DNA from 4 places in the Anaerobacillus sp. QJM3NY_17 genome. Region 4 is predicted to be linked to each of the others. Evidence: riboswitches for the same ligand, from Rfam matches in the RefSeq annotation. Region 4 holds a riboswitch; each other region holds the start of a gene.

The links. Region 4 has a riboswitch for S-adenosylmethionine ahead of AC0VYV_RS14575 (YezD family protein). Riboswitches for the same ligand answer to the same signal wherever they lie in the genome.
Region 1: it holds a riboswitch for S-adenosylmethionine, as region 4 does, so the genes downstream of both, mtnK (S-methyl-5-thioribose kinase) here and AC0VYV_RS14575 (YezD family protein) in region 4, are expected to answer to the same signal.
Region 2: it holds a riboswitch for S-adenosylmethionine, as region 4 does, so the genes downstream of both, AC0VYV_RS06585 (hypothetical protein) here and AC0VYV_RS14575 (YezD family protein) in region 4, are expected to answer to the same signal.
Region 3: it holds a riboswitch for S-adenosylmethionine, as region 4 does, so the genes downstream of both, msrA (peptide-methionine (S)-S-oxide reductase MsrA) here and AC0VYV_RS14575 (YezD family protein) in region 4, are expected to answer to the same signal.

Annotation. Positions count from the first base shown of each region.
Region 1 is NZ_CM149685.1:716,653-722,020, forward strand. It holds gene AC0VYV_RS03910 (sugar ABC transporter substrate-binding protein) at 1-699, opposite strand, end outside; gene mtnA (S-methyl-5-thioribose-1-phosphate isomerase) at 696-1,760, opposite strand; gene mtnK (S-methyl-5-thioribose kinase) at 1,761-2,972, opposite strand; SAM riboswitch class I at 3,087-3,223, opposite strand; gene AC0VYV_RS03925 (carbon-nitrogen family hydrolase) at 3,310-4,092, opposite strand; gene AC0VYV_RS03930 (aminotransferase class I/II-fold pyridoxal phosphate-dependent enzyme) at 4,201-5,368, shown strand, end outside.
Region 2 is NZ_CM149685.1:1,221,340-1,226,707, reverse strand. It holds gene AC0VYV_RS06590 (DNA/RNA non-specific endonuclease) at 172-1,110, opposite strand; gene AC0VYV_RS06585 (hypothetical protein) at 1,392-1,715, opposite strand; SAM riboswitch class I at 1,815-1,917, opposite strand; gene AC0VYV_RS06580 (PDDEXK-like family protein) at 2,172-3,209, shown strand; gene istB (IS21-like element helper ATPase IstB) at 3,215-3,970, opposite strand; gene istA (IS21 family transposase) at 3,967-5,368, opposite strand, start outside.
Region 3 is NZ_CM149685.1:2,064,494-2,069,861, forward strand. It holds gene AC0VYV_RS11055 (glycosyl-4,4'-diaponeurosporenoate acyltransferase CrtO family protein) at 1-44, shown strand, start outside; gene fni (type 2 isopentenyl-diphosphate Delta-isomerase) at 25-1,068, shown strand; gene AC0VYV_RS11065 (Na+/H+ antiporter NhaC family protein) at 1,264-2,667, shown strand; SAM riboswitch class I at 2,755-2,868, shown strand; gene msrA (peptide-methionine (S)-S-oxide reductase MsrA) at 2,968-3,618, shown strand; gene AC0VYV_RS11075 (hypothetical protein) at 3,666-5,368, opposite strand, start outside.
Region 4 is NZ_CM149685.1:2,772,479-2,777,846, forward strand. It holds gene sat (sulfate adenylyltransferase) at 1-976, opposite strand, end outside; gene AC0VYV_RS14565 (inorganic phosphate transporter) at 1,001-2,065, opposite strand; gene AC0VYV_RS14570 (phosphoadenylyl-sulfate reductase) at 2,071-2,793, opposite strand; gene AC0VYV_RS14575 (YezD family protein) at 2,905-3,048, opposite strand; SAM riboswitch class I at 3,145-3,250, opposite strand; gene AC0VYV_RS14580 (NfeD family protein) at 3,367-4,023, opposite strand; gene AC0VYV_RS14585 (DUF1002 domain-containing protein) at 4,093-4,968, opposite strand; gene AC0VYV_RS14590 (hypothetical protein) at 5,151-5,368, shown strand, end outside.

The DNA.
Region 1 (5,368 bases), 2.1 Mb from region 4:
TTGGGTTTGGGTATCAAGAGCTGTATTAGCACTCGCGGTCCCGAACTTAGCGATTTCATTGATTTCTGGATAGCGCTCCTGGAAGGCCTCATAAATCGCATTTCGTCGCTCCATGGGCGCAAATCCTCCTACCCACACATAGACAATATTTCCTTCACCATTTAAATCTTGAGCAAGCGTTTTTAATGTATTCCATGCAAGACTATAATCATCTTGATCAATAACTGTTACACCTGGCACGTTAATATCGCTATCAAACACAACGACAGGTATGCCTTTATCAACGGCTTTTTTCACTCCAGCTTCGAGTGCATCTGCTCGGCCATGATCAATTAAGATCGCATCGACTTTTTGGTTGATGGCTGTATCAAGGTGTGTAGCCATCTTGGAAAGGTCATTATCAGCATTATAAACTTGAACGCTTCCGCCAAATTTTTCAACCTGATCTTCAACTCCTTTTACGTACTGGGAAGAAAATGTACCGAGGGATGCTTGCATAATCGCTGCTATTTTGATAGGTTTTTGAACTTCTTTTGGAATGTCTGAAGAAACTTTAGACGTTTCTTCACCCGTGTTCGCAGTTGCCTCACTTGATTCCGTATTGCTTGCTTCTGGTGCACTTACGGCATCTTGCTCACTCGTACAAGCTGCAAGCACGACGAGAAGAAGAATGGATAAAATAAGTCCTAAGCGTTTCATGAATGTACCTCCGTGTTTTTAGCGTGTGGGAAAGCAAGATGAGCAAGGTTTTCAGCATACGGTGTTCGAACGATACCGTGCTCCGTAATGATTCCGTTAAGTAATTCATTTGGCGTCACATCAAAAGCAGGATTAAATACACCAATGTTTTCAGCTGCAACACGTTCACCTTTATAGTGCGTGACTTCTTTCGGGTCTCGCTCCTCAATCGGAATCGCTTCTCCGTCAGGGATCGAGTAGTCAATTGTTGAGATGGGTGCAGCAACATAAAAAGGAACGTTGTATGCTTTTGCGATATGGGCAAGGCCGAGCGTACCAATCTTATTAGCTGTATCACCATTTGCAGCAATCCGATCAGCACCGACTATAACTGCAGCGATTTTCTTCGTTTTTAAAACGTGAGCTACCATACTGTCTGTAATAAGCGTAACGTCAATACCAGCACGCTCAAGCTCCCATGCGGTTAATCGAGCACCTTGTAGAACTGGTCTGGTTTCCGTCGCAATTGCAGAGATGGAGAGACCGTTTTCCTTTGCCAGATGGAGAGGCGCAAGAGCAGTCCCGTATTTTGCTGTTGCGATCCCACCTGCATTGCAGTGTGTGAGGATGGTATCCCTATCATTTAATAGCTTCAGACCATGTTCTCCAATACGCTGACAGACAAGTTCATCCTCTTTATGGATAGTAAGTGCTTCGTGCAGAATCGCTTCTTTCATTTTTTGAACTGTTGGTAAGGAAAAGCTAGCTCGGATGATGCGATCGATCGCCCAAGAGAGATTAACTGCAGTGGGACGAGAGGAGGCAAGATATTTTCCTTGGTTGACTAGCGCTGTCTTGAACGCTGTTGCTTCGTTTGTTTGAACATGCTGACTCCAAAGAACAAGACCATACGCTGCGGCGATTCCAATGGCTGGTGCTCCGCGGACCACAAGGGCAGAAATGCTATTCCAGACATCCTCGATTGCCGTTTGCTTAAGGTAGATCTCTTGTTGTGGAAGATGCCGTTGATCGAGGAGTAAGAGATGATCACCTTTCCACTGGAGTGATGAGATAACAGTCATTTAAATGACCTCCTTGATTGCTTTAATGTATTGTTCAATCGAAGTGATGCTTTTTCGGTCTAAAATAAGTTTTTTTCCAAGGGTAAGCCCCTTTTTTTCCACAGCGAGTTTTACTCTTGGATCACTGATCGTCTCGATCTCTTCTACATGAGCAAGTCCAATCGTTCTTCGGATGATTTTACAGCCGGAAAATCCAATGCTATCGACAAAAATAGATTGTAGAAGAGCGTCTAGGTATCCTCTCGAATAACGATTATCTTCTGAGAGATGGTCGTCCCATAATGATCGGAAAGTAGATTCAAATACGTTCCAAACCTCGGTAGTGACGCCAAATAAATAAGCGAGGTATCCTTCTTTCTCTTCTTCTGATCTATGGGCCTCCTGCGACAGGATACTAAGCGCAATATTGGCGATAAAAGCACCGACATCAAAACCAGCTGGCCCATAGAAAGCAAATTCTGGATCGATTATTTTGGTTGAGCTTTCCGTAACAAACAGGCTACCTGTATGTAAGTCCCCATGTATCAAAGCTTCTCCTTTTGTTAAAAAAGAGTGTTTGAGGGAGGGCACTTCAGTGAGGAAATCGTCATCTTCCCACAGCGATTCAACATCTGCTCGAAGCTCTTCTGTAAAGGCATTGCTTTCGGCATTGTAGAAAGGATCTGAAAATACGAGGGTTTCTGTTATGCCACATAAGTCTGGATTACTAAACCGTTTGGCAAGCTCTTTCTTATTTGCCGAACCAAGACCGTAGTCAGAAGTGAAAAAGAGCGTATGAGCGAGGTAGGTACCGACGTTTCTTGCAAGTTCAGGATATATACGTCCTTCAATAAGTCCTTTGCGTAAAATAGTGTGCGTTGATAAATCTTCCATAACCGTTGCGGCTTTTTCAGAGTCATGCAAATAAACGATTGGAGAAAAGTCAGGAACGAGCGAGTGAGCTTGCTTGAGCGCCTCGCTTTCAATTCTGGACCGATCAAGTGTAAGCGGCCAGGATTCGCCAACTACTTTGGCATAAGGCAAGGCTTGTTTGACGATCCAGGATTGTCCAGTTTTCTTGTGTTGAACATGAAAGACATAATTTAAATTGCCATCGCCAATTTCCTTTACATGAACAGGAGCGGTGCGATCCAAAAGCTCGTGATGCTCTAAAAATTGCACAACTGTTTCGCTTGTAAACGGTGTGTACCCTGAAGTGATCTGAATACCCATGTAAAATTCCCCTTTCAACTATTTATGGTTGTTGTATTGCATGAAGATCGGAATTTCGGCATAAAAAAAGCCTCTTTCCGAAGAAAGAGGCTTGAAGACAGAGATACTTCACACCTCTTATCTTCCAGAATGAATATCATCCTGTTGGAAGTAGCACCGTGCCATTTAAGTCATGGATTCATCTGGACTTAAAAATAGGTCGGTTGCTGGGCGTCATAGGGCCAAATCCCTCAGCCTGCTCTTGATAAGAGAAAGTTTATGAAATTATTTTACAATTTTTTCGCTTGAAATGTATGTTACAGAGAAAGGAACATGTTTGTCAATAATATTTTGAATATTATTTATAAATATCTGGACGTCGATCTTCAAAGATAGGAATGCGACTCCGGATTGATGACATTTCCTCTTCGTCAATAGAACCTGTTAAAATAACTTCTTCTTCTCCTGCTTCTGCGATAATTGTTCCCCACGGATCAATGATCAATGAGTGTCCTCCAAACGTATTATCAGGATCTGCCCCGACACGATTACAAGCAATCACGTAGCACTGATTTTCAATCGCGCGACTGATAAGTAATGCTCGCCAATGATCGGTGCGTTGCTTTGGCCATTCTGCTGGTACGAACAATACTTGGGCACCTTCAACTGCATGAAGGCGAAGCCACTCAGGAAAGCGAATATCATAACAAATGAACCCGGCACATGGGAGTTCTTCAAGTGTGAAATGACTTTTTTCATTTCCAGAAACGAGGAATTTCTCTTCATTCATCAAACGAAACAGGTGCGCTTTGCTATACTCATGAACGAGCTGCCCATCTCGATTGAACACAAGCATGGTGTTCGTTACTTCGCCGTTATGATGCTTAGCGATGGAGCCCCCGACAATATTTACGTCGTTTTTTTTTGCGAGGCGAGATAGAAAAGCAATCGACTTTTCTGCATCAGTATCTCCAATTTCATCAAGACGAGATAAATCATAACCTGTGGACCACAATTCTGGTAAAACGATGATATCTGGTTTGTCACTCACCGCCTTAGAAACAAGCTCTTCAACTTTAGAGAAATTCTTTTCTGGATTGCCAAAAGCAATATCAAATTGCAACAGGGCAAGGTTTTTCATTGATTTGTCCTCCTTACATGTTTAGAAATTGACCTTTACATGGTTGTGTATCCAAGATAACATAACTTATTAGAATTTCTCGAAAATTTTAACAGGATGTGATTCCATTTGAAACAATTTCAAACTTCAGATGCACTTAAACGTTTACCAGAACAATTTTTTGCGAAGCTTGCTGGAAAAGTGAACCGTTATGTAGAGGCGGGATATGACATTATTAACCTTGGCCAAGGAAATCCTGACCAGCCGACGCCTGCACATATTATCGAGTCTTTGCAGCAGGCAGCTGAAAACCCTGCATACCACAAGTATCCGCCATTTAGGGGGCAGCCTTTTCTGAAACAAGCCGCGGCTGAATTCTATAAGCGAGAGTTTGGTGTTGAGCTTGATCCGGAGAAAGAGGTAGCCGTCCTCTTTGGTGGAAAAGCTGGCCTTGTAGAAGTCAGTCAATGTTTGTTAAATAAAAGTGACGTGGCGCTCGTGCCAGATCCTGGCTATCCTGATTATTGGTCTGGAGTTGCGATGGCTGAAGCGGATATGCAAATGATGCCGTTACTTGAACAAAATGATTTTCTGCCTGATTATAGCGCGATCCCAGAGAGTGCTCTTGCAAAAGCAAAGCTCATGTTTTTAAATTATCCAAACAATCCTACCGCTGCTATAGCAACGAAAAGCTTTTTTGATGAAACGGTTAGGTTTGCGGATGCCAATGACATCTGTGTCGTTCATGATTTTGCTTATGGAGCGATCGGATTCGATGGAGAACGTCCTAAAAGCTTTTTGGAAACAGAAGGTGCTAAAGATGTGGGAATTGAGATTTATACTCTTTCCAAAACGTATAATATGGCAGGATGGCGTGTTGGGTTCGCTGTCGGAAACCCATCTGTAGTGGAAAGCATCAACCTGCTTCAGGATCATTTCTACGTTAGTTTGTTTAGTGCAGTGCAAGAAGCAGCTGCAGAAGCTTTACTAGGTTCACAGGAATGTGTTGAGAACCTTCGCCAAACGTACGAATCTAGACGGAATGTATTGATACAGGGGCTTCACGATATTGGCTGGGATGTAACCTCTCCTGCGGGGTCATTTTTTGCCTGGTTAAAAGTACCTGAATCATTTACTTCAGAGGGATTTGCGGACTACTTGCTTGAGAATGTTCAAATTGTAGTTGCGCCTGGGAACGGCTTTGGAGAGTATGGGGAAGGCTTTGTGAGAGTAGGCTTATTAACTTCCGAAGAGAAACTCAGGGAGGCAGTTGAACGAATTAATTCTCTTAATCTCT
Region 2 (5,368 bases), 1.6 Mb from region 4:
GTCTTAGAATCGTCGGGACGGTTCTATCGATTCCATCTCCAAAATTAAAGGAGCATCAATTATACTAATAATTAATGCTCCACTACCTTTTTTCGAAATATCGCATCATAAAAACCGTCCCGGCGAACCGATATACCCTTTACGTATCACCTTCTATATTTTTCTAGACTCTTATTCACCAACCATACCGTCATTATCATTATCACGCATATAAGGATATAACCAATGATCACTCATGATCGGCATACTATAACCTGCTGCCTCTGCTTCTTTAATCGTCACTTGTCCATTCCCGTTTGTATCAATACTAGAAATATCACCCTCTGTGTCTGAAGGAGTTGAATCGTCAGGCTCGCTCTCAGTTAAGCCGAGTGATGCGTTGACTTCATCAGGGTTCACATTATCAAATGTATCAACGGTTTCATTTCCGTTCATCGTATACGTGTACTGATAACTTGAAGGTATCTGCTTTTCCGTATCCGAATAGGTGATAATGGCTTCGAAATCAGTAGCTTCACCTGCGCTACGGATCGCGTCTTCCATATAAGCTTGATCACCATGTCGGTTAAGTGTACTCTCTTGTGGGGTAATGTTATAAGCATTCGATACCCCTCCGAGAGAATCAGCAATAATATGTCCTTCGTCTAACACGTCACTTTCGACGCCCGGAACCTTTGCCTCATCAGAATAGTACCGTCCAGACGATAATACAGGTTCGTTACCATCATCTTGTAGAATGATTTCGTCAGCAACGACACGTACGAGTTGTCCGTATTCATTCGTAAATGCCCAATATTCACGGTCACCGTACCCAATATCAACGACGACGTTAGGTTCTCGATGTCCAGACAAATCTCCACCATCAACTTCAATAAGTTCGTATCCTGAGAACTGTTCATCATCTGTTGGGTCTGGTGTTTCGTCTTCTACTGGTTCATCCACAACCGTAGTGTTCGTTTCTTCTTTTTCACTATTTTCATTTGTTTCAACTGTACTTACTTCTTGTGTATTTGTTTCTGCATCTTTATTGGGTGCCTCTTCTAAATTGGTACAACCAACTATAAAAATGATCGTTAAAAGTAAGATGAAATAGTTCATTTTCGTTTTCATATTAGAACGCTCCTATAATAGGGAAATTTCGTAATGTTAAAAAATCAAAAGAAAGAGTAAAAATGGAATCATAATTTCTTCTAATACTTTTATTATCCATTACATTGATAGTTTAATTTTACCACATTAAATAACTTCAAAAGCATTCAGAAAAAATACACGATTCATTTCAAAAATAATTTTACCGCTTATTCTTAAAAGCATCCAAGTCTAATCCCCAAACATCCACGATTTCGAATCATCAAAATGAATTGGCAAAATCCTCTTCTATCGACATTGGCTCACATCACACTCTCAATATAATCCCCATTTCCTCTCACAATTTGAAGCCCCTGCTTCTCTAATTCCAGCCACAAATATCGATCCAGCGCATAAGGGGATTTCTGTTGTAGCGAAAGCAATGCATCCTCCGTAAGCAACAGTTCATAAGAGCGGTTTTCCTTTTTAACAGTGACCTCGTAGTCGATCATCTTCATCACGATCACTTCATACGCTTCATCCCACTCCTTCAGTTGACGTTCCATGACTTCTGCCACGTGTAATAAAAAACTTTCACCATCATAACTTTTCGCCATGACGCTTCGTGCAAATCGATTTACGTTCACAAGCTCATCCCCCTTATTCTTATAAACAAGGTATTCAACAAATGAACAAAAAAGGCCCTTCATCGCAAATGAATGCAACAAAGAGCCTCCGCTATCCGTGCGTTATCATTCAAAGCAATGCTTTGCAGGTTGGAGCACCTTACCGCCTGGCAGGTTGCTGTGAAGTCAGTGAGCCCGTACTCTCGTTCACTCGTGATAACCTTGTTTAGTTGGTAATAGTTTACTTAATATTCCAATAAGTGTCCAAAAATAAATTCCTCAAAAGTTTCTTATTTTATTTGATGATTGATGTAGTACTCATTGAATCTACCACTTAATTCTTCAATCTTTTTGAATACCTTAGCTCTACTTATACTTAACCATCCAATAGATTATAACAGAAAAATTTGTAGGTCCATCCTCTTTTTTCCACTATAATAGGAATGACAATATAATCCTTATAGATAGGAGAAAATGATGACTTATTCCTTAGAATCAATTGCTCACCTTGATCACTCTAAAGCATTTGCACAACTAAACAGTAAATTCAACAGCTTTAATCCGCTTAAGGTACTTCGTATTGAACAATTTGAAATCCGACACTCGAATGTTCTAGCTTGGTTATTAGATCCATCCGAAAATCATAACCTAGGAGATTTTCTTGTAAAAAAAGTTCTCTCCCGTATTTTCACCCGTTCTGAGAACGAAGAACGTTTCCAAAATCAATCTCTTGATTATTTAAACTATCATTTCGCTTCTTATGCTGACCTGGAAGTGTTTCGCGAGGTACGTACAACGACTGGTCGTTATATTGATCTAGTCGCAAAGTCAGATGATCAGAAAACAGTTTTGATTATCGAAAATAAGTTTCATGCTGGAGAATCTGTCGGACAGCTGGAGGATTACCTTCACTTCATTCGAAATAAAGAAGAATATGAAGGCTATACGATTATCCCTATTTTCCTAACATTAAATAACGTAGCACCATCTCATGACGAATATTGGATTCTCGATTACAGTGATTTATTAGATATTCTGCAAATTTATCTTTCTCTAAACCAGGAGTCTATCGCTGACAGAGTCTATGATTTTTTAACATATTACATATCAATCATTAAAGAAGAACTTGTTGAAGATGAAAAAGATATTACGTTAGCACTCAATGTTTATCAATCGAATCAAGAAGCCATCGATCTGCTATACGCTCCTCATCATGAAGAGCTTAGAAAACATCACCGATATAATGATTTATTCAAACAAGTTGATTCATTTGATGACAGTACGAAATCGTCACTACACCGTATTTATCAAAAACAAAAGCAAGCAATCGATTATGTCTATCGTATAGGCAGCAATGTTCTCCGTCAGGCTTTCTTATCCTTTGCGATTAATGAGTATTGCGGAACGAAAAAGCCACTTGTGCGAAGTTTTGAGCCATCAATTGCGGAGAATGGAGCCAGTGAATGCATAGAAGAGAGCCACCGGGTAAATTTCACTAGTGACTCTCTTCTTTAATATGGTCAACGAGGAGCGACTAAACTATGCCTTTCACGCATTGATATGTGGCCATCGATTAGTATTTTATAAGAGTCATGGACAATCCGGTCAAGAATCGCATCAGCTACCTGGGCTTGTCCGAGTTTGGAATGCCACCCTTCGGGTGAGAACTGGGAACAAAAGATGGTAGAAGTCCGCTTGAGCCTCGCGTCGATAATTTCTAAAACGTGGAGTACTTGATCTTGAGACAGCTCACTCAGGAGCCATTCATCCAATATCAATAAATCAATCGATCTGTACTTTTTAATCAGTTTGCGAAAACTTCCATCTGCCTCATGTTTGGCAACTGCGAGTTCATCCAATAATTCGGGCAATCGGATATATTTCACCTTGTAGAACTGCCGGCAGGCCTGAATGCCGAAAGCATTTGATATCCATGTCTTTCCATTGCCTGAAGCGCCCATAAGGATAATATTATGATGCTTCTGAAGATAGGTGCCGGACGCCAGCTCTAAAATTAACTGCTTATCCAACTTACGGTCAGCGTGATACTCGATCAGTTCAACGGCTGCGCTCGAGTCATCAAATGTGGCTTGTTTAATCAATCGGTCTAACTTATTCGACCTTCTGCGATCATATTCCGTATCCACCAATAGGTTAAAACGATCATCAAAATCCATGCCTTGGAAGTCTTTATTTTCATTCTGTAGTTGATATAAGTCCGCCATTCCACTCATCTTCATGTCCATTAACTTTCGTAAGGTTTCTTGGTTGATCATTTTTTATCCCTCCCAAAATAGGTAGCGCCTCTGGTAAAACCATAGTCCTCTGTCTGCGGTTCCCCAACTAGCTGTTTGTTCGCTTGCTTTTTCTTCTGCCTCTCCAAGATGCTTTTAAGAACGGCAACGGTGGGATGGGAGGATATCTCCAGTAAGGTCTTGGTCGCTTCCTCAAGCTCTGATTCCGTTCTTTTAGAGGCTGTACTTCTCAATCCGTTCAATATATTCAAAGCTTTCTTTTCAACATTTGTTTTCAAGATATGTTCAACCAGACGTTGCGTATTCGGTCCGACAGTCCTCGCCCATTTACGGTTGTTTTCTGGATTGTGATCGAGATAAAGCCGATGGTGGTCTGGCATGTGATCCGGATTTGTGGCATACGAATCTTCTGATTTTTGTTTACGTGGATGGGATGCAATCCGCACATCTTTAAAGTACAATTCAATTACATCCGCAGTGATTCGGACATCGACATCCTCGCGGACGTATTCATAGGGGACGGAATAGAACTTATAGTCCACTTGAACGTGGTAGTTCGGTTGAACTTTGGCAGTTGCCCATTCCGTCATCTTGAACCGTGTTGGAGGTAGAGGATGAAGGTGGCTCTTCTCCTCTTCTTCAAACACTTTGAACCTAGAACCCTCGCGCTTTTGGAAATTCATCGTATTGATTTCTTCCAGCTTTTCAAAGATTCGTGCATTCAAATCCTCGAGATGAAAACACTGATAGTTTCGTAATGATGCAATGATCTGCCTTGATATGTATCCGACAGTTCCTTCTACACTCGCTTTGTCTTTCGGCTTTCTGACGCGACTGGGCACCACAACCGCCCGGTAGTAATCGGCTAATTCCCGGTAAGCTTCATTGATCATTGGGTCGCCCCGGTGGGGCTTAGTCACGCCCGTCTTCAAATTATCAGGTACCAATGCCTCGGTAACGCCTCCAAAATATTCGAATGCATGAATATGTGCACGCAGCCAGGAAGTTGATTTCATATCAAGAAATGCCTCTACATAACTCAACTGACTGTAGGGAAGAGTGGCAATGAACACATACGCTGGTATAACCTCTCCGGTCGAATTATCCATGATTTTAAGCGTCGTTCCTGCCCAGTCCACCTCTAAAATCTCGCCTGGCTTTCTTCTAATTGGCATGGTCAGCTTATGCTTCTTTGCGAAGTTCCCATATTTTTCAGCGAATGTCCGATAGGCATATGGGACTTTTCCATCTTCTCTAGCTGCACTTGCATATTCGTTGTGCAGAAGCGTCAGGGTGACATTTTTCTTTTGTAGTTCTTTGTGAACCCACTCAAAATCAACGGGGCAGTATCCCTTTTCAATTGCTTGTTTCTCCGGGAACAAGTAAGTCCCAAGCCACTGATTATTCATGGAATCCTCT
Region 3 (5,368 bases), 710 kb from region 4:
AAGAGCAGCGCAGGGGGAATTCCATTGGAACACTTGGGGTTTGATCAAACCGAAAAAAGAAAGAACGAACATATTGATATTTGTCTAACGGAAGACGTGGAAGGACAGGGACTTACGACGGGGTTAGAAAAATATCGTTTTAAGCATAATCCACTACCAGAAATTGATTATAATGAAGTCGATATCTCCACTCAATTTCTTAATAAGAAATTGAAGACGCCATTTCTGATCAGCTCAATGACCGGCGGTACAGAGCGATCTTGGGAGATTAATAAACGTCTTGCCAAAGCTGCTGAAGCACATGGTTGGGCGCTTGGTGTAGGCTCAATGCGTGCCGCTATTCAAGAATCGAAATCCGCTTATTCATTTGACGTAAGAAAACATGCACCAACCATTCCTATACTAGCCAATATTGGAGCTGTTCAACTCAATTATGGTTTTACAGTAGAAGAGTGTAAGAGAGCGATTGACTTCATTCAAGCTGATGCGCTTCTGCTTCATTTAAATCCATTACAAGAAGTATTCCAACCTGAGGGTGATACAAATTTCCAAGATTTAATCGATAAAATTCGAGAAGTAGCAAAAGCGATCCCTGTTCCACTCGGTATTAAAGAGGTTGGCATGGGAATCGATGCGAAGAGTGCTCAGCGTCTTATAAGTGCAGGTGCCAGTTTTATTGATGTTGCTGGAGCGGGTGGAACATCCTGGATTCAAGTTGAAAGTTTTCGTTCCCATCAAACATTAAGACAACAAGCTGCCGAAGCTTTTCAAGATTGGGGTAACCCGACAGCTGATTGTATTATTGATGTAAGGAAACAGCATCCCGATGTCCCGATGGTTGCAAGTGGCGGACTAAAAAATGGTGTGGATGCAGCTAAAGCTATTGCTCTCGGGGCGGATGTGTCCGGATTTGGTAGGGCATTACTTGAAAATGCAGTAGATGATAGTGAAGAAGCGCTATCAGATCAATTAAAGCGAATTGAGTTCGAATTACGAACAGCTATGTTTGGAATTGGAGCTGCATCGATCAATAGATTAAAATACAATAGCGCATTAAAAAAGAAATAGCCAGAGCACTGAGCTCTGGCTTTTTTGTATGAATAAGTTAAGGAACGATGTTCAATTTGTCTTATTTAAACCATATGGCACCAATGACTTCGAGCAACTCCACTTGCTCAGACGAATGAGGAATCAACATTATCGGTTCCCGTAGTATAGGTCGTTCTCTAGAGAGCAAACTAGAGCTTAAGGAGGGCGACGCTAATGGCCTGGTTATCCATTTTTCCGTTTATCGTTGTCATTATCATTGCGATGAAAACAAAACTAGTGATCCCCGGATTAACGGCGGGTTTGCTAACAGCATCATTTATATACAAACCTGGATTGATCATTGGTTTACAACAGTTCTATGAATTTATTATGACTGGTTTGAAAGATGAAAATAATGTTAAAATCGTCCTTTTTCTATATATGTTTACGGGCTTAATCGGATTGATGAAATATACTGGTGGGATAAAAGGATTTGTTCAAGTTGCCTCATCCAAAATCAACTCAAAAAAAGGAGCGTTATTTCTGACGTGGGTGTCAACGCTAGGAACATTTAGTGCTCCTAGTTTCCGCATTGTAACGGTAGCCCCAATCATGAAAGCTCTTTTAAATAAAGTGAAAATCACTCCTCAGGAGCTTGGATTTGTGATAGAAACGACAGCAACTCCAGTTATTGTCTTAATGCCAATTGCTACCGCTTTTGTCGGCTATATGTCATCTGTTGTGCAGCTTTCACTAAAAGCAGAAGGCATTGAAGGAGATGGCTATCGTTACTTTCTTCAAAGTATCCCTTACAACTTTTTTTCGATTAGTATTTTATTGATTGGCTTTTATTTGAGTTTTTTCCATCATCGAAAAACGCCAGCTACAGACGCAGGTAATGTGGAAAAAAAGCTTGATGATCAATGGGAAGATTGTCATCCAGCTGTGGCGAAGGATCTTCCTACGAAACCGATGAATTTATTAATACCTCTTGGAGGAGTTATTCTCCTAACACTTCTTCTTACATATTGGAGTGGTTATAAGAAGGGGTTTACTTCTTTAATCAAGGCGTTTATTGAGGCAGATGTCCTCGACGCGATGGTCTTTGCACTTCTCACTACAGTACTTTTAACGTTCATTTTCTATTTATTTCAGCGTTTTTCTTTAAAGGACCTTGTTACTTATTTTATCGAAGGTGGTAACGAGATGATGCCGGTCATCGTCTTGCTTACTGTCGTTTGGGGCTTAGCAGCTTCAACAGAAGCTCTTGGCTTCTCGTCTTTTGTTACCTCAAACCTTGATTGGATTCCTACTTTATTTGTACCACCAGTCTTATTTCTCGTTGGGGCGTTTATTTCATACTTTATTGGCTCATCATGGGGCACATGGGGAATTTTAATGCCGCTCGGTATTTCATTAGGGTATTCTACAGGAGCAGATCTACCTGTTGTCATTGGAGCCGTGTTTGCGAGTGGGACATTTGGCGCTTTTGCTTCTCCGCTAAGTGACAATACGAATACAGTTGCGAGGATCTTGCAGTTGAATCCTATGACATATGCGAAATTTAAGCTTGGCCCAGCTTTATTAGCGGCGGGATTAGCAGCAGCTGGCTACTTTGTTATCTCTTTTGTAATATAATTATTTTTATGAGTACTTTTGTATTGACATCCGTTTTAAAACCATTTATTATTGGGACTAACTTAATAATCCTTTGTTTAAAGGATCTTCTTATTCAGAGAGGTGGAGGGACTGGCCCTTAGATACCTCGGCAACGGACCTATGAACTTATGTTCAATTGGAACCGTGCTAATTCCTGCGACGAAAGTCGAAAAATGAGAAGAGGCTCGGTCTATCCAAACCCTCTTCTGTTCGAGCAGATGAGGGTTTTTTTATGCACCCTCATTTGGAAATATGTTTTAGTAGAGGGAGAGACTGATATTGCATACACTAATGGATAACGAAGCAAGAAAACAACAGCTTATTAAGACCCTTCTCTCACAAGGGATATATAAGAAGGGTGAAAAGCAACTTTATATGTTATCACTAAATGAATTAGAAAACATATATGCTCGATCAAATAAAACCATACAGAGAAAAGGAAACGGAGTGGTCATAGTGGAACAAGCAACATTTGCAGCAGGGTGCTTTTGGGGAGTAGAAGCGCTATTTCAACAATTGAACGGTGTTATTTCAACTTCAGCAGGGTTTACAGGAGGAGAGACGATTAATCCAACTTATGAAGATGTTTATTCTGAATTAACAGGCCATGCCGAATCCGTACAAGTTGAATATGATCCTTCTCTCATTTCTTATGAAGAACTTGTAGAAGTTTTCTTTGAAAATCATAATCCAACCTCCTTAAACAAACAGGGAGAAGATGTCGGAACACGCTATCGCTCAGCGATCTTTTACCACTCAAATGAGCAGGCAGAAATAGCATTGATTGCAAAAGAAAAACTCGAGCGATCTGGACGCTTCAAAAAACCAGTTGTGACGCAAATTGTACCAATCACTTCATTCTATCGTGCAGATGAGTATCATCAAAGCTATCTTGCTAAGCGTGGACAGTCTTCTTGCAAAATTTCATAATAGAAAAAAGGCTTTCTCTCATTGTCATGAGGGAAGGCCTTTTTTAGTTAATCACCTTGATTGACACCTATTTGATCAATAAAGACTTTTCCTTTCTCTGATGCATTAAATTCGAATGTAAGAGCATTCATCTTCTTCGGATTAAAGGCATTGTTTGCTTCTAAGAATCGCTGCATCGGAATATTAAAGGTTTGGAGAACCGGTTCAGTAGGTTCACCATAACGTCCTTCTTCAAAGTATTTTGTTTTTGTGTGTTGAATAGGAAGAACACCTTGCAACTGCATGACGTCACTCAGCTTAACACTAGCGGATGCTCCGTTATCTGAACTAGCCGTGATTGTGAAATCAACAGGTTGCTGGTCAGATGGATCTGAAAGGTTTGCTGCTGTGAATGTTAATGAACTGTTCATTGTATAAGCAAATGGATCCTGAAGGGCTTTCTTGAAATTTAATTTGTATGTGCCGTTCTTTGAATAGGAATGATCCCATTTCAAAAAGACCCCATGAGTACCTCTTTCTTTATCGCGTCGAAATTCAAGCTCTCCTTCATACCATTGCAGCAAGCTATTAGTCTCTATGGTGATATAGGGAGATGTCGCTGTTGTGACATCAACGTCCTCTTCAAAGGTGCTATAGATATGATACGAAGGATCTTCATATTTACTAATGTATGTTGTATCAGGTAGCCATTCGAGAGCATAGCGATAATCCTCAAACATCGGTTGATAGGACTCATTTTGATGAAGCGTCGCCTCAAGAAAGCCAGCAACATATGTGCGGGCTATTTGTCGTTGTTCAGTGCCTTTAAGAAGAGGCTCTTTATTTAATAAAAGCGTGAAAGGGAAATACGTATCGTTTTCTCCCCACGTTGTGTTAAATTGTCCGTGATTGGCGCGATCAATATAAAGGGCTGCTTTCATAGCTTCTTTACTGCCAGTTAAATCAATCCCATTATACTGTCGGTCGCCTTCGAATTCCGATAAATCACTATCATAAGAACCTTGAAGTAATAAATAATTGACATCATCCACTTCGATTTTTCGATCTGAAAGTGTTTGATAATCCGTCGGTGCAAGTGCGATAACAGATTCAATATTATAATGGAAATCAAAAGTCATGTTCCCGTTATTTGGGTAACGATCAAGGTCATTGAATTTTGCTGCTAAAATCGCAGCTTGACCACCGCGAGAATGACCTATTAAAGCAATTTGATCCATCTTCACTTTGTTGAATAATGGATTATCTTTTTGAGAAGATAATTTCTCCATTTCTTCAATATGTTTAAGCAGCAACCAAGCGCGTCCATTAATGTCTCCTGCGAGGCCACCAGACCATGATGAATTGAAGAAGTTCTCATCTACTGATACTGTTAAAAAGCCACGACTAGCGAGTAACTCACCTAAATAATTGTAGCCTTCATCTGAGAAGTCCTCCATCTTATGGTTTCCATGGACAATAAGGACAAGAGGAAAAGAACCATTTCCTTTAGGCACCCATACACGTCCATTAAGTGGCACATTGGTGTCTTTAAAGCCCCAGAACCACTCGCGTTCTTTGGACCATTCTCCAATCATACTTGAAGCGTTAACTGACATCGTTTGAATATCTACTTGCTCCCCAAATTCAGGACGTTGCTTATCCTTTCCACTTCCATATGTATAAGTAGTTACATCAAATGAGCCGTATTCTGAAGGGTTATCACTAACAGGTGAGAGCGGCTCTACATTAATAGAGAGACGATCATTCATTA
Region 4 (5,368 bases):
TATCGCACTTCTCGCAGTAGAAACTGTGTTCAAAAAAGAGTGGTGTAATTCCTAATTCCTCGCTTGTAAATTGACTAAAGATTCTCTGGGCATCATAAGTGCCATAGTAATCACCTACTCCGGCATGATCTCTCCCCACAATAAAATGTGTGCATCCAAAGTTTTTTCGAACAAGCGCATGAAAGATTGCCTCTCTTGGCCCTGCATAGCGCATAGCAGCAGGAAAGACACCAAGGTGCACACGATCTTCAGGGTAATAGTTCTTAAGTAGAACTTCATAACTTTCCATTCGAATTTCTGCTGGTATATCATCTGATTTGGTTTCACCTACAAGAGGATTCAAGAACAAGCCATCCACTGTTTCAAGTGCGGTCTTTTGAATATACTCGTGCGCTCGATGAACCGGATTTCTTGTTTGAAATCCTACAACTTTCTTCCAGCCCTGACGTTCAAAATACTCTCTTGTTTCAGATGGATCATAATGATAGCGGTCAAACTTGCCTTTTTCGGTTCTTTTAATAAGCGTAATTGGTCCACCAATGTAAACATCTGGTCTATCGTAAACTTTTTTCACTCCTGGATGTTCACTGTCCTCTGTTAAATACACGTGGCGCCCCTCCACTCCCTTATCAGGAGTATATTTGGATTCCACTTCTATTGTGCCGTACACAGTCCCATTATTAGTTAACTTCACTTTATCACCAATTGCGATCTCAGCAGCTCGTTCGTGCGTAACTGGCAACGTAATAGGAATGCTCCATGGCAACCCACTTTCTAATTTGAGGTGATGAACGACTGACGTATACTCATTTTCATTAAGAAAACCAGTTAACGGACTATACGCTCCTGTTCCGATTAATTCCAGATCACTTAACGCAGTAGCGTCTAACTCAATTTCTTGAATAATCCCATCAATTTCAGTATTAGGTTTGTAACGGTTAATCAATGTTCCTCCATGCGCGTTAATTGTTGCCATCTTAATCCCTCCAAATTGAATTTATTATAAGCTTCCTTCGTCTTGTAATGTTCTCTTTTGAGAGCGAATCGATCGAATTAAACTTCCTGACCCAAGCGTCGCTAGAATAACGCTGCCAATTGCAATTAATGTATATAAATCACTTTCTAAAAAAAGTTTGATCATACTATAAGAAATAACTAAAGAAAAAACCGGTGAAACTGCCCAAACTTTAATCATTCGCGTAATGACATCTTTCTGCCAAAGCTGAAATCCATCTTTAGCAGTTCCGATACCAATGATCGATGAGGTGGTAATCTGGGTAAGCGGCACCGGAATCCCAAATAAGGAAGCTCCAATCACAAGTCCAGCGCTCGTACCTGATATAGCACAACCTTCACCAAGTGAAAATTTTGTGATGCGATAACCATTCGTTTCAATGACACGTTTACCAAAAACTAAAGCACCTAAAGCAACAAAAGCTCCCCCAAAAAATGCGCCGTGAGAAAGGGATAAAACTCCCGCTCCAACTAGCGGTCCAATCGCATTTGCGACGTTATTCATTCCCGCTGAAAAGGCTTCTAGAAAACCGGCTACAATTAAAAAAATGGTGAGTGGCTTTTGCCACTTTGAAGTAAGATTGATTCTTTGTTTTAAAAGACCAAAAATTTTCCCAACACTGAGAGCTGTCGCAAAAGCAATAACCGGTATAACGATCCACAACAACATAATGAACATCACATTCTGAAAGTACAAAGCACGGTAAGCAATACCAACTCCTACCACTGCGCCCACAGTAACTTCACTTGTTGATAATGGAATCCCCATCATATTTGCTAGAAAGAGCGCTGTTGTAGCTGAAATAAAAATAATCAAGATAACCTTTAGACTGAGTACGGAAGAAGGTATAATGCCACTCCCCATTGTTTTAATAACATTACCTCCACCTAATGTGGCACCACCAACAATCCCAATCGCACAAACACTCAGTGCTACGCTTCTTCTTTTAATCGCTCCAGCCCCGTAAGCCACTCCCATCGATGCCGCAGCTCCACTAGCCCCAATATTCATAGCAAAAAAGAGAGCCACTGTAATAACTAGGGTTGTCATGACCGTCACCGATTTGGTGCTGAATCAAAATGCAAGCCGCATTCCGTTTTTTCCTGATTTGCCCATCTCCCAGCTCTAGAATCACTACCTTCCAATACTCTTTCAGTGCATACCGCACATCCTATACTTGGGTACCCTTTATCATGAAGAGGATTGTATGGTAAATCCTTTTCGTACACGTACCTCCAAACATCTTTCCATGTCCAATGAATAAGTGGACAAACCTTAATCGACTGAAACTTATCATCTCTATTGAAATAATTTGTCTTTTGTCTGAGTGGCGACTGCTCTCTCCTTAAACCTGAGATCCATGCACTTACATGATCTAATTCTTCATGCAATGGTATGATTTTCCTCAAGTTGCAGCACTGTCCCGGGTCTCGCTCCCATAGAGCATCCCCTTTACTTAATGCCTGTTCTTCGACCGACTCCTTTGGTTGCTTTAACTTAATATTTAGAGATGGATATTTAGCTTTCACTTTATTAATTAGCTCATAAGTCTCATCAAAATGGAGACCTGTATCCAGAAAAACAATCTTCGCGTTCTGGTTTACCCGGGAAATCAAATCAATTAGAACGACACCCTCAACACCGAAACTACAAGCATATACAATATCATCTTGGTATATTTGATACGCCCACTCCAGAACTTCAAGAGCCCCTTTCGTTTCTGATTCAACGTCGAATTCAGGTTCCTTACCCGACCAATTATTATAGAACCAATTCATTTCTAACCCTCCCAATTCCGATCAAGGAAATATATTTAAAAGTTTAAAAAAAGAGGCGGTTCTAACCTTTAGGGTTAGAACCGCCTCTAGTTTCTCTAGTCAGCGCCAATATTAAAGTCGTTCTTTTTCTTTTCTTTCAAGTTGAACAACTTTCCCATCTTGAACAACAAGCGTAATTGACCCAAATTTTAACGAACTTAGCATTCGTTCTATACGTACAGCAACGTCTGAAAAATTCTGGTCTTTCGTTCCCATCATGCAACCTCCCTTAGTCGTAATAATCATGAGGAGAAGCTTATAAATGAAAAAAGCCTTCCCAAATTGGAAAGACAGATCAGGTTACCTTAATTCACCTTATCTTCCAAAATGGACTCCATTTTGCTGGAAGTAGCACCTTGCCAATCAGGCAGGTTGCTGGACGTCAACGGGCCAGTCCCTCGGTCTCTCTTGATAAGTTATTTTCTAAATCTTAACTATTATCTAACAATATGTCAACCCTAGTTTAGAGATCGGGATAAAGGGATTAGAAAAGAATATGAAAAAAACCCCGAATCTATGACTCGGGGACCATTTTTAAATTGGATGACGTTTACTTTCTTCTTTTTTCTCTTCTATTAAGATACGCGTACCATCTACAGACGTAATAACTACTGCCGTATCCTTGTCGATCCAACTTCCAACAGAAATGGCGCTGTACTTTTTCTCATTGACTTGTATTGTTCCACTTGGTCGAAATGGAGTAATTGTCATAGCCGATTCTCCAACTAAATTCTTATACTCAGCGTTCATGGAATTATACCCCATTTCACTGCTTAACCGATCCTTTAACGTCATTTTCGTCCACATAGAACGTGCGGGGAAAACACGCAAAAACAGGAATGAAGCAGCCGTACCAATTAAAAAACCACTAGAAACGAGAAGGCCATAAAGGAAAGTCGGAGAAGGAATGGCTACGGCTGTAACCATCATAATTAATCCAATCAAACCAAATGTACCATCATTGAGTAATTTCCCATCAAGAATAACTAAGCCTAAACCAACAGCAAACACAAGTCCCATCCAGAGAATTGATGATAAAGAAGTAAGATGGAAACTAAAATAAAATGTGAGCAATAGTATTCCGATCAATCCAAAAATACCTTTTACACGGACAAGTAACTCAGCAAACAAGAATAGCACGCTAAGTAAAACGATAAGAAAGCCAACTGCTGGCAAAGATAGAATCTCCATCCTCGCTCCCTCCTTTTCCTTCTTCTCTTATACGTTCAAAAGGGAAGAAAGTTTCAGTCACTTGTCACCTTACGATTGAAATACCCCTTTTATTCCATCAATAATCGCAATAAAGAAATCAATGATTTTTTGAATAAATGACTGTGTCTCGTCTTTATTTAAAAACTCGTCCAGGTTTTCTCTCGCGTTCTGCAACTGACTCTTCATTTGATCCCAATCAATATCAAGATTTTTCATTCGATTAAACAGTGCAACAAGACCATCCAACTCATCTTGAGTCAATTCAATACCTGAATCGTTAGCAATTTGTTTAATAACTGTTCTTAAATCATCTTCCGTCTCAGGTGGGTTTGTAGCAATTTCATCCTTAATCTTAGTCATTAGCTCTGTTGCTTTATCTGCGCCAATACTATCGCTCAATTTTGCAGTAGTGACAAGCTCTTCATTTGCTACTTGTTTTTGCTCCTCAGGTATCACTTCATCTGTGCTTAACTCATAAGCTTTGATTAAACCAGTTAATGCAGCCGTACCTGAAACCTCCATTGGTGCTGTCACATAAACATCAGCATCTTTTACTCCAGCTGTTATTAAAGCATTTGCGTACATTTCATCTGTTACCCAATTAATATTTTTTGTGTCAACGCTTAAACCAGCATCTTTTTCACCAATGGTTATGGAAGAAGAAGATAAGGCGCGGGTACCGATTAGCGCTTTACTTATATAATTCCCAAGATATTTATGCTCTTCTTCATTTGATACCGTTACCGTCATTGCATTTTCCGGAGCTTCCATTTCATCAACTAGCTTCTGTTTTTGCTCTTCAGATAGATCTTCACCAAGTGTAACGATGACATCCCCGACGCTCGCATCCGCTTGTGCCACCATAGGAATAATAGACATCATTAACACCATCGACAATAAAAACGGCAATCCTTTTTTAAGCATGTTTTTTGTCTCCTTTTAACGTGAGGCTCTAATGAAGAGTAACTCAGTTAATCTCCCCATCTCTTAGTATTCTACTCGACACTCGATCGAAAGAAAAGATAATTCACTAGGAAATCTGTCATATCATGGAAGGACAAGCATATCGTAGTACAAAGGAAATCATTCTGAAGGAGTTGCGAGAGATGCGAAAACTATTGTTAAGTTCCCTATTTCTGCTTGTCCTTCATACAACTTATTATGATTTAACAACAGGAACTCTTACAAATAACAGAGCTATTTCAGAAGTATCAGAAGCAGTCGAAGTGGGGTCACCTGAAAAAAACTCTCCCTATGTGGTTTATAAAATAAATGCTGGCGATACTGTTCTTTCTTTAGTAGAAAAAGCGAACGGCTCAATACC